3 regions of the Geobacillus sp. C56-T3 genome follow, and region 3 is predicted to be linked to each of the others. Evidence: a T-box and tRNA genes for the amino acid it is inferred to sense, from the RefSeq annotation. Region 3 holds a T-box; the other regions hold tRNA genes.
The links. A T-box is a leader RNA that pairs with one kind of tRNA and senses whether it is charged. The one in region 3 lies ahead of GC56T3_RS04640 (valine--tRNA ligase), so its partner is inferred to be a tRNA-Val.
Positions count from the first base shown of each region.

Region 1: it encodes a tRNA-Val, which carries the amino acid that the T-box ahead of GC56T3_RS04640 (valine--tRNA ligase) is inferred to sense. The anticodon was not compared.
Region 2: it encodes a tRNA-Val, which carries the amino acid that the T-box ahead of GC56T3_RS04640 (valine--tRNA ligase) is inferred to sense. The anticodon was not compared.

Region 1 is NC_014206.1:3,128,049-3,131,312, reverse strand. Features, by position in the region: rRNA gene GC56T3_RS15540 (23S ribosomal RNA) at 1-1,249, shown strand, start outside; rRNA gene rrf (5S ribosomal RNA) at 1,603-1,719, shown strand; tRNA gene GC56T3_RS15530 (tRNA-Val) at 1,728-1,803, shown strand; tRNA gene GC56T3_RS15525 (tRNA-Met) at 1,984-2,060, shown strand; tRNA gene GC56T3_RS15520 (tRNA-Asp) at 2,066-2,141, shown strand; tRNA gene GC56T3_RS15515 (tRNA-Phe) at 2,459-2,534, shown strand; tRNA gene GC56T3_RS15510 (tRNA-Thr) at 2,813-2,885, shown strand; tRNA gene GC56T3_RS15505 (tRNA-Lys) at 3,058-3,130, shown strand; tRNA gene GC56T3_RS15500 (tRNA-Gly) at 3,138-3,212, shown strand; tRNA gene GC56T3_RS15495 (tRNA-Leu) at 3,218-3,264, shown strand, end outside.
Region 2 is NC_014206.1:88,115-91,378, forward strand. Features, by position in the region: gene lysS (lysine--tRNA ligase) at 1-887, shown strand, start outside; gene GC56T3_RS00440 (carbonic anhydrase) at 1,070-1,702, shown strand; rRNA gene rrf (5S ribosomal RNA) at 1,911-2,027, shown strand; tRNA gene GC56T3_RS00450 (tRNA-Val) at 2,036-2,111, shown strand; tRNA gene GC56T3_RS00455 (tRNA-Lys) at 2,261-2,336, shown strand; tRNA gene GC56T3_RS00460 (tRNA-Leu) at 2,347-2,431, shown strand; tRNA gene GC56T3_RS00465 (tRNA-Gly) at 2,443-2,517, shown strand; tRNA gene GC56T3_RS00470 (tRNA-Leu) at 2,534-2,619, shown strand; tRNA gene GC56T3_RS00475 (tRNA-Arg) at 2,623-2,696, shown strand; tRNA gene GC56T3_RS00480 (tRNA-Pro) at 2,701-2,774, shown strand; tRNA gene GC56T3_RS00485 (tRNA-Ala) at 2,787-2,859, shown strand.
Region 3 is NC_014206.1:910,201-913,464, forward strand. Features, by position in the region: gene ysxE (spore coat protein YsxE) at 1-497, shown strand, start outside; gene GC56T3_RS04635 (hypothetical protein) at 535-723, opposite strand; T-box leader at 863-1,098, shown strand; gene GC56T3_RS04640 (valine--tRNA ligase) at 1,199-3,264, shown strand, end outside.

The DNA of each region.
Region 1 (3,264 bases), 1.4 Mb from region 3:
TCCTAAGGCGCGCGGGAGAACTCTCGTTAAGGAACTCGGCAAAATGACCCCGTAACTTCGGGAGAAGGGGTGCTCTTTGGGGTGAAGAGCCCTGAAGAGCCGCAGTGAAAAGGCCCAAGCGACTGTTTATCAAAAACACAGGTCTCTGCGAAGCCGAAAGGCGACGTATAGGGGCTGACACCTGCCCGGTGCTGGAAGGTTAAGGGGAGCGCTTAGCGGAAGCGAAGGTGCGAACCGAAGCCCCAGTAAACGGCGGCCGTAACTATAACGGTCCTAAGGTAGCGAAATTCCTTGTCGGGTAAGTTCCGACCCGCACGAAAGGTGTAACGACTTGGGCGCTGTCTCAACGAGAGACCCGGTGAAATTATACTACCTGTGAAGATGCAGGTTACCCGCGACAGGACGGAAAGACCCCGTGGAGCTTTACTGCAGCCTGATATGGAATTTTGGTATCGCTTGTACAGGATAGGTGGGAGCCTGGGAAGCCGGAGCGCCAGCTTCGGTGGAGGCGGCGGTGGGATACCACCCTGGCGGTATTGAAATTCTAACCCGCACCCCTTAGCGGGGTGGGAGACAGTGTCAGGTGGGCAGTTTGACTGGGGCGGTCGCCTCCCAAAAGGTAACGGAGGCGCCCAAAGGTTCCCTCAGAATGGTTGGAAATCATTCGGAGAGTGCAAAGGCACAAGGGAGCTTGACTGCGAGACGGACAGGTCGAGCAGGGACGAAAGTCGGGCTTAGTGATCCGGTGGTTCCGCATGGAAGGGCCATCGCTCAACGGATAAAAGCTACCCCGGGGATAACAGGCTGATCTCCCCCAAGAGTCCACATCGACGGGGAGGTTTGGCACCTCGATGTCGGCTCATCGCATCCTGGGGCTGTAGTCGGTCCCAAGGGTTGGGCTGTTCGCCCATTAAAGCGGTACGCGAGCTGGGTTCAGAACGTCGTGAGACAGTTCGGTCCCTATCCGTCGCGGGCGGAGGAAATTTGAGAGGAGCTGTCCTTAGTACGAGAGGACCGGGATGGACGCACCGCTGGTGTACCAGTTGTCCCGCCAGGGGCACCGCTGGGTAGCTATGTGCGGACGGGATAAGCGCTGAAAGCATCTAAGCGTGAAGCCCCCCTCAAGATGAGATTTCCCACCGCGTTAGGCGGGTAAGATCCCTCGAAGATGACGAGGTCGATAGGTCCGAGGTGGAAGCGTGGCGACACGTGGAGCTGACGGATACTAATCGATCGAGGGCTTAACCTAGTGAGAAAAGTGAAAGCGCCGCGATTAGCTCTCGAAGCCAAATGTTCTTCACCCGCTGGGGTGCTTGCACCCCGAGGGGGAAGGTTATTTGGCAGAAGAGAGCTAGGCGCTGGAACTGGACAGCAAGAAAAGTGGAGGCCGCCCGCTTATCGGCGAGGTGCGCTGGAGGGCCTGCGAGCGGGCTTAGCCCGCCGCAGCAGGACCGAAGCGTCGCGAGCCGATGGCGGCCGGAACTAGACAGCGAAAAGCGCAGGCGAGCGGCTTCTTCCTGAGCACGGTTATCTAGTTTTGAGGGAATGAAAAAGTCTTGACAACAGGTCAACTTTCCTTATAATAAGACTTGTCCATTGTTGCCTAGTGGCTATGGCGGAGGGGAAACACCCGTTCCCATCCCGAACACGGAAGTTAAGCCCTCCAGCGCCGATGGTAGTTGGGGCCAGCGCCCCTGCAAGAGTAGGTCGCTGCTAGGCAATTTCGTGGAGGATTAGCTCAGCTGGGAGAGCACTTGCCTTACAAGCAAGGGGTCGGCGGTTCGATCCCGTCATCCTCCACCATCTTAATATAAAAGCTGACTTGCTTTCTCATCATCGCGGGGTGGAGCAACGAGCCTTTGCTTCATCGAATCCGCATCGAGTTGCCTCGACGCACCCAGCTCCCTCGAATCAGCTAGTAGAGGAAGAGGCAATGAATAGCACGCCCGGATCATTATGAAAACCAGTTGAATTTCCTATCGTCGCGGGGTGGAGCAGTCCGGTAGCTCGTCGGGCTCATAACCCGAAGGTCGCAGGTTCAAATCCTGCCCCCGCAACCAAAATTGGTCCCGTAGTGTAGTGGTTAACATGCCTGCCTGTCACGCAGGAGATCGCGGGTTCGAGTCCCGTCGGGACCGCCATTCTTTCAAAATTGTGAAAGATGAAAAAATATGGCTCGGTAGCTCAGTCGGTAGAGATGAGCATCCGCTTCATCGAATTCGCTTCGAGTTGCCTCGACGCATCCAGCATCTTCGAATCCGCTGGCAGAGGAAGAGGCACAATGTAGCACAAGTAAAGCAGCGTAAAACTTAATATGGCTCGGTAGCTCAGTCGGTAGAGACGAGCATCCGCATCTTCGAATCTGCTGCGAGTTGTCCCGACGCACCCAGCTTCTTCGAATTGGCTGGTAGAGGAAGGGACACAAAAGTCATCAACGAACAAGGGAAAAATAAGATACGGCTCGGTAGCTCAGTCGGTAGAGCAAAGGACTGAAAATCCTTGTGTCGGCGGTTCGATTCCGTCCCGAGCCACCATTTTTATCATAGTTCCGAAAGAAGGTTCCCGCTTCATGCAAAGCTAAGTGGGAGTAGTTCACAGACATGTCAGATGTTCAAACCACCCCGGCTTAGTTCAATGGGTAGCCACGAGCACTCGCATCGTCGAATCTGTTGCGAGTTGTCCCGACGCATCCCACTTCTTTGAATAAGCTTGCAGAGGAAGGGACACCGAGCATTTGACTTCCTCGAATCAACTTGTAGAGGAAGAGGCACAACCAGGCAGACAACATGAGTCACTAGCTAATTTTAAATGTGCCGGCTTAGCTCAATTGGTAGAGCAACTGACTTGTAATCAGTAGGTTGCGGGTTCAAGTCCTGCAGCCGGCATTCTTATTCCTTAATAACCCCTTAAGCCATTAAGGCGGCAACCGCGAGCCATTAGCTCAGTAACGAGCGTTACATCTTCGAGTTCGCTTCGAGTTGTCCCGACGCATCCTGCATCTTCGAATCAGCTGGCAGTGGAAGGGACATTGTTGTCTCGGAGTGTTATTGAACCCATGAGCCATTAGCTCAGTAGGTAGAGCATCTGACTTTTAATCAGAGGGTCGGAGGTTCGAGTCCTCCATGGCTCATCGTCTTGCGGAAGTAGTTCAGCGGTAGAACACCACCTTGCCAAGGTGGGGGTCGCGGGTTCGAGCCCCGTCTTCCGCTCCACTTCCGCCGGGGTGGCGGAATTGGCAGACGCACAGGACTTAAAATCCTGGGG
Region 2 (3,264 bases), 820 kb from region 3:
CGATGATGCACGCCGTTGCTGGCGGCGCTGCGGCGCGCCCGTTCATTACGCATCATAACGCATTGGATATGACCCTTTATATGCGAATCGCCATCGAGCTCCATTTAAAACGGCTCATCGTCGGCGGTTTGGAAAAAGTGTATGAAATCGGCCGCGTTTTCCGGAACGAAGGCATTTCCACCCGCCATAATCCGGAGTTTACGATGCTCGAATTGTACGAGGCGTACGCCGATTTCCGCGACATCATGGAACTAACGGAAAACTTGATCGCCCACATTGCCACTGAAGTGCTTGGAACGACGAAAATTCAATACGGCGAGCATGTCGTCGACTTAACGCCCGAGTGGCGGCGCCTGCATATGGTCGATGCGATCAAGGAATATGTCGGCGTCGACTTCTGGCGGCAGATGAGCGACGAAGAGGCGCGGGAGCTGGCGAAAGAACATGGAGTGGAAGTTGCTCCACATATGACGTTTGGCCATATTGTCAACGAATTTTTTGAACAAAAAGTCGAGTCTCACCTCATTCAGCCGACGTTCATTTATGGCCATCCGGTTGAAATTTCACCGTTGGCCAAGAAAAATCCGGACGACCCGCGTTTTACCGACCGATTTGAGCTGTTTATCGTCGGGCGCGAACATGCCAACGCCTTTACCGAATTGAATGATCCGATCGATCAGCGCCAACGCTTTGAGGCGCAGCTGAAAGAGCGTGAACAAGGAAACGATGAAGCACATGAAATGGACGAAGACTTCCTTGAAGCGCTCGAGTACGGCATGCCGCCAACAGGCGGGCTTGGCATCGGCGTCGACCGTCTGGTCATGCTGCTGACGAACTCGCCGTCGATCCGCGACGTGTTGCTTTTCCCGCAAATGCGTCATAAATAGCAATGATCGTCCCCTGCCGCGAACAGCGGCAGGGGACAGTTCGTTATGGGATACCGATTCAAGAAAAAAGCCGGCCGCTTACCAACCCCTAGAAAGAAGATCAATACCATTGGACAGTTGACCTGCATATATTAACGGAGGACTCGGAAGTAAAAAACATAAAGGTGAAAGGAGCGGTTCTGTTGCTTTCCTATCCGATCCTCTATCGCAATCCTCCTGTGGCTGAGGCCGCGCAGATCAGCGCCCCGAAAATCAGCCCCAAAGCGGTCATCGGCGTCGATTCGATGATCATCGGCGACATAACGATTGCTGATGATGTGTTTATCGGCTTTAAGAATTTGTTGCGGGCGGATTCGGGTTATCCGTATTATGTCGGTCCTTATACGAATATCCAAGATTATGTGCTTATGCATGTACATCCTGGACGCGAGCATGTGAACGTGAACGGCCGAAAATGGGGCGTTTACCTCGAAGGGGAAAACAGCGTCCTGCACCATGCGGCCGTGCATGGCCCCCTGTTCGTCGGGCGGAATACATTTATCGGGCAACACACCAATATTTATGACGCCATAATCGGCAGAAACTGCGTCATCATGCATGGGGCGACCGTAACCAACGGCGTGAAAGTCCCCGACAACCGGTTCGTCGCTCCAGGAGAGACGGTATGGCAGCAGGAACAGGCCGACCGATTGCCGACTGTCCCGGACAAATGGAAAGACTTGAACCGAAAGATCGTCGATCATTACTACCGTCTCGGCAAATCATATTTGCATCATACACCGCTGGCATTTTCCTACGGTGCACATCGACACTAACTTTCATTTGACTATTGACTTTTAGTCATAGGATATATATAATATAAAAATTTGCTTTTAATAATAAAACAAAAAACGAAATAAGTTGACAAACCTCCTTCAGTGTGCTATATTATGATAGCACGCGGATGCGTCAACAATGATATTCAAAAAGTATTGACAAACAAACACGTTCGATTATAATATTACTTGTCTGTTATGTTGACTGTCTAGTGATGATAGCGGAGGGGAAACACCCGTTCCCATCCCGAACACGGAAGTTAAGCCCTCCAGCGCCGATAGTAGTTGGGGCCAGCGCCCCTGCAAGAGTAGGTCGTCGCTAGGCAATCCCGTGGAGGATTAGCTCAGCTGGGAGAGCACTTGCCTTACAAGCAAGGGGTCGGCGGTTCGATCCCGTCATCCTCCACCATCACCTATTATGAGCCATTAGTTCAGTAACGAGTATTACATCTTTGAATCTACTTCGAGTTGCCTCGACGCACTTGGCATCTTTGAATCGGCTGGGAGAGGAAGAGGCAGGTAGAGTGAAACGAAGCTGTAGAGTGTTATCCTAACCATGAGCCATTAGCTCAGTAGGTAGAGCATCTGACTTTTAATCAGAGGGTCGGAGGTTCGAGTCCTCCATGGCTCACCACAATTGATTTGCGGGTGTGGCGGAATTGGCAGACGCGCTAGATTCAGGGTCTAGTGCCCTTTACGGGCGTGGGGGTTCGAGTCCCTTCACCCGCATGTTGATTCGAGCGGAAGTAGTTCAGCGGTAGAACACCACCTTGCCAAGGTGGGGGTCGCGGGTTCGAGTCCCGTCTTCCGCTCCATTTATTTGCCCATTTAGCCGGGGTGGCGGAATTGGCAGACGCACAGGACTTAAAATCCTGGGGTAGGTCACTACCGTGCCGGTTCGAGTCCGGCCCTCGGCACTTGCGCTCGTAGCTCAATTGGATAGAGCATCTGACTACGGATCAGAAGGTTAGGGGTTCGAATCCTCTCGAGCGCGTTGGCGGGAAGTAGCTCAGTTTGGCAGAGCACATGGTTTGGGACCATGGGGTCGCAGGTTCAAATCCTGTCTTCCCGATAGCGGATATATGGGGCCTTAGCTCAGCTGGGAGAGCGCCTGCTTTGCACGCAGGAGGTCATCGGTTCGATCCCGATAGGCTCCACTGTTGCTTTATGTCTGTGCCTGCCGCTTGCAAGGGAATTTGAAGACGTGAGGTTCCTCGGTAGGATTACAGAGAAGCAAACTAAAGTAGCAACCTTGTGTCCTGCAAGTGAATGGAGAGAAGCGGGATTCTTCGACGAAAACCAGCAGAGAAGTTGTTTCAATGCAGCAACTTTGCGCCTGTGTCTTCTAGTGAATTCGGGGGGGATTGGGTTCCTCGGCGCAAGACTGCAACGAAGCAAGTTCAAGAAGAGGTCTCGTTCCTTGAAAACTGAACGAAACGAAGCGCGACGAAAAGCGGAGGTCCGATATTTCGCCTAACAGCAGCCCGCGTCCTGCGGGCAACGGCGAAATATCGCCATCCTGGCGATCGCGACGGGCAAATGTTCTTCACCCGCAGGGGTGC
Region 3 (3,264 bases):
AACGGCTCGATGTGTGGGAAGAGACGCTCAAAGAGACGAAGCAATGGCGCATCGCTTGGGTGCACGGCAAAGCGCGCCTCTCCCACTATATCCCGCCGTATTGGATCAGTTGGGAGCGGGCGCATTGGAATTCGCCGCTCTTTGATGTGATCGCCGCGCTCCGTTTTCATGTACAGACAATGCCGCCGCTTGGGCGCGAGTGGCTTGAAGGAATGGAGGAGTACGAGAAGGAGCTGCCGCTGTCCGACGGGGAGCGGGCGTTTTTATACAGCCATTTGGCGGAGCCGCGTGGGTTTGTCCGCTGTTTGGAGCGGTATGAGGCCGCTTCGCGGAACGAGCGGAACGAACGGGAATATGTGGCCGCGTTGCAGCGTCGTTATTTGGCGTTCAAAAATATGGAGGCGCTCGTTATGCACCTTGTCCAACGCGACGCCGCTCGGCAGCAGGAAGAAGCGGTGGACAACGAACCGCCGGCGGATGAAAGCAGCAATGGTTAAATCGATTTTGAATCCAGCCAAACAAAACGGCGTCGCACTAAATCCATTCCAAATGGAGCGCCACGGCAATGAAAACGAAGATGGCCAATAAAATGACATCAAACGTTGTTGGCAGAAAAATGGTGCGGATCGCTTGAAAAATGGTGAGCGGGATGATCACTTGGGCGCAGACGGCGCGCACTTGCCTCAGCCACGGCGGCCACGAATACGGGTTGAATCGCCGCATCGACATTCCCTCCTTCTCCGGTTTACTATACAATATGAAACGTGCGATGGTTTGTCACCAAATGCACACGGATGGAATAAATAAATAAAAACTTGGCAAAGATGATGGACAATGGTAGTATAATAATCGAACAATGATGACAAAAGCGAAGACGGGGAGGAGTACAGCGGTCCGCGCCTGCAGAGAGGGAAATCAGAAGCTGCGAGATTTCCTAGGATGACGGCTGCTGGAAGGTCGCCCTTGAGCTGCTTCTTTGAAAGGCGCTGCTGCCGAGTAGAGGAAGCCGGCATCATGCCGTTATGCCAATGAAGCGCTTAAGCCTTTGGGCTTAAGAAAAAAGGTGGTACCGCGAAAGCAGCTCCTTTCGTCCTTTTTGGATGAAAGGGGCTTTTTTGCTTGCCGGCTGCGCGGCATTGCTCAGTGGGAAGCCGCCGTCGGCCGCATTGTCCATTATGTTGAAGGAGGGAAATGAAACATGGCACAGCACGAAGTGTCGATGCCGCCCAAATACGACCACCGCGCGGTCGAAGCGGGGCGCTACGAATGGTGGCTGAAAGGAAAATTTTTTGAAGCGACCGGTGATCCGAACAAACGACCGTTTACGATCGTCATCCCGCCGCCCAACGTCACCGGCAAACTGCATCTGGGGCACGCGTGGGATACGACGTTGCAAGACATCATTACGCGCATGAAACGGATGCAAGGGTATGACGTCCTGTGGCTTCCGGGAATGGATCACGCCGGCATCGCCACCCAGGCGAAAGTGGAAGAGAAGCTGCGCCAGCAAGGGCTGTCGCGCTACGATTTAGGCCGGGAAAAATTTTTAGAAGAAACGTGGAAGTGGAAGGAAGAATACGCCGGCCATATTCGCAGCCAATGGGCGAAGTTAGGGCTTGGCCTCGATTACACGCGCGAGCGGTTCACGCTCGATGAAGGGCTCTCAAAAGCGGTGCGCGAAGTGTTCGTCTCGCTCTACCGGAAAGGGCTTATTTACCGCGGCGAGTACATCATCAACTGGGACCCGGTGACGAAAACCGCTTTGTCGGACATTGAGGTTGTTTATAAAGAAGTAAAAGGCGCGCTCTACCATTTGCGCTATCCGCTCGCCGACGGCTCCGGCTGCATTGAAGTGGCGACGACCCGTCCGGAAACGATGCTCGGCGATACGGCGGTCGCTGTGCACCCCGATGACGAGCGGTACAAGCACTTGATCGGCAAAATGGTGAAACTGCCGATCGTTGGCCGCGAAATTCCGATCATTGCCGACGAATATGTCGATATGGAGTTCGGCTCCGGAGCGGTCAAAATTACGCCGGCGCACGACCCGAACGACTTTGAAATCGGCAATCGCCACAACTTGCCGCGCATTCTCGTCATGAACGAAGACGGCACGATGAATGAAAACGCCATGCAATACCAGGGGCTTGACCGGTTTGAATGCCGGAAGCAGATCGTCCGCGATTTGCAAGAACAAGGCGTCCTCTTTAAAATCGAGGAGCACGTGCACTCAGTCGGTCATAGCGAACGGAGCGGCGCGGTTATTGAACCGTATTTGTCGACGCAATGGTTTGTGAAAATGAAGCCGCTCGCCGAAGCCGCCATCAAGCTGCAGCAAACCGACGGCAAAGTGCAGTTCGTGCCGGAACGGTTTGAAAAAACGTATTTGCATTGGCTTGAAAACATCCGCGACTGGTGCATTTCACGCCAGCTTTGGTGGGGGCATCGCATCCCGGCATGGTACCATAAAGAAACGGGTGAAATTTACGTCGACCATGAACCGCCCAAAGACATCGAAAACTGGGAGCAAGACCCAGATGTGCTCGACACATGGTTCAGCTCGGCGCTTTGGCCGTTCTCGACAATGGGATGGCCGGATGTGGAATCGCCGGATTACAAGCGCTACTACCCGACTGATGTGCTTGTCACCGGCTATGACATCATTTTCTTCTGGGTGTCGCGCATGATTTTTCAAGGGCTCGAATTCACCGGCAAGCGCCCGTTCAAAGACGTGCTCATCCACGGCCTCGTCCGCGACGCCCAAGGGCGGAAAATGAGCAAGTCGCTCGGCAACGGCGTCGATCCGATGGATGTGATCGACCAGTACGGCGCCGATGCGCTCCGTTACTTCTTGGCGACCGGCAGCTCGCCGGGGCAAGACTTGCGCTTCAGCACCGAAAAAGTCGAAGCGACGTGGAATTTTGCCAACAAAATTTGGAACGCCTCGCGCTTTGCCTTGATGAACATGGGCGGCATGACGTACGAGGAGCTTGATTTGAGCGGCGAAAAAACGGTCGCCGACCATTGGATTTTAACGCGTCTCAACGAAACGATCGATACGGTGACGAAGCTCGCTGAGAAATACGAATTCGGCGAAGCGGGGCGTACGCTGTACAACTTTATTTGGGACGACTTGTGCGACTGGTACATTGAAATGGCGAAATTGCCGCTTTACGGTGACGACGAAGCGGCGAAAAAGACGACGCGCTCCGTGTTGGCGTATGTGCTCGACAACACGATGCGCCTGCTTCACCCGTTCATGCC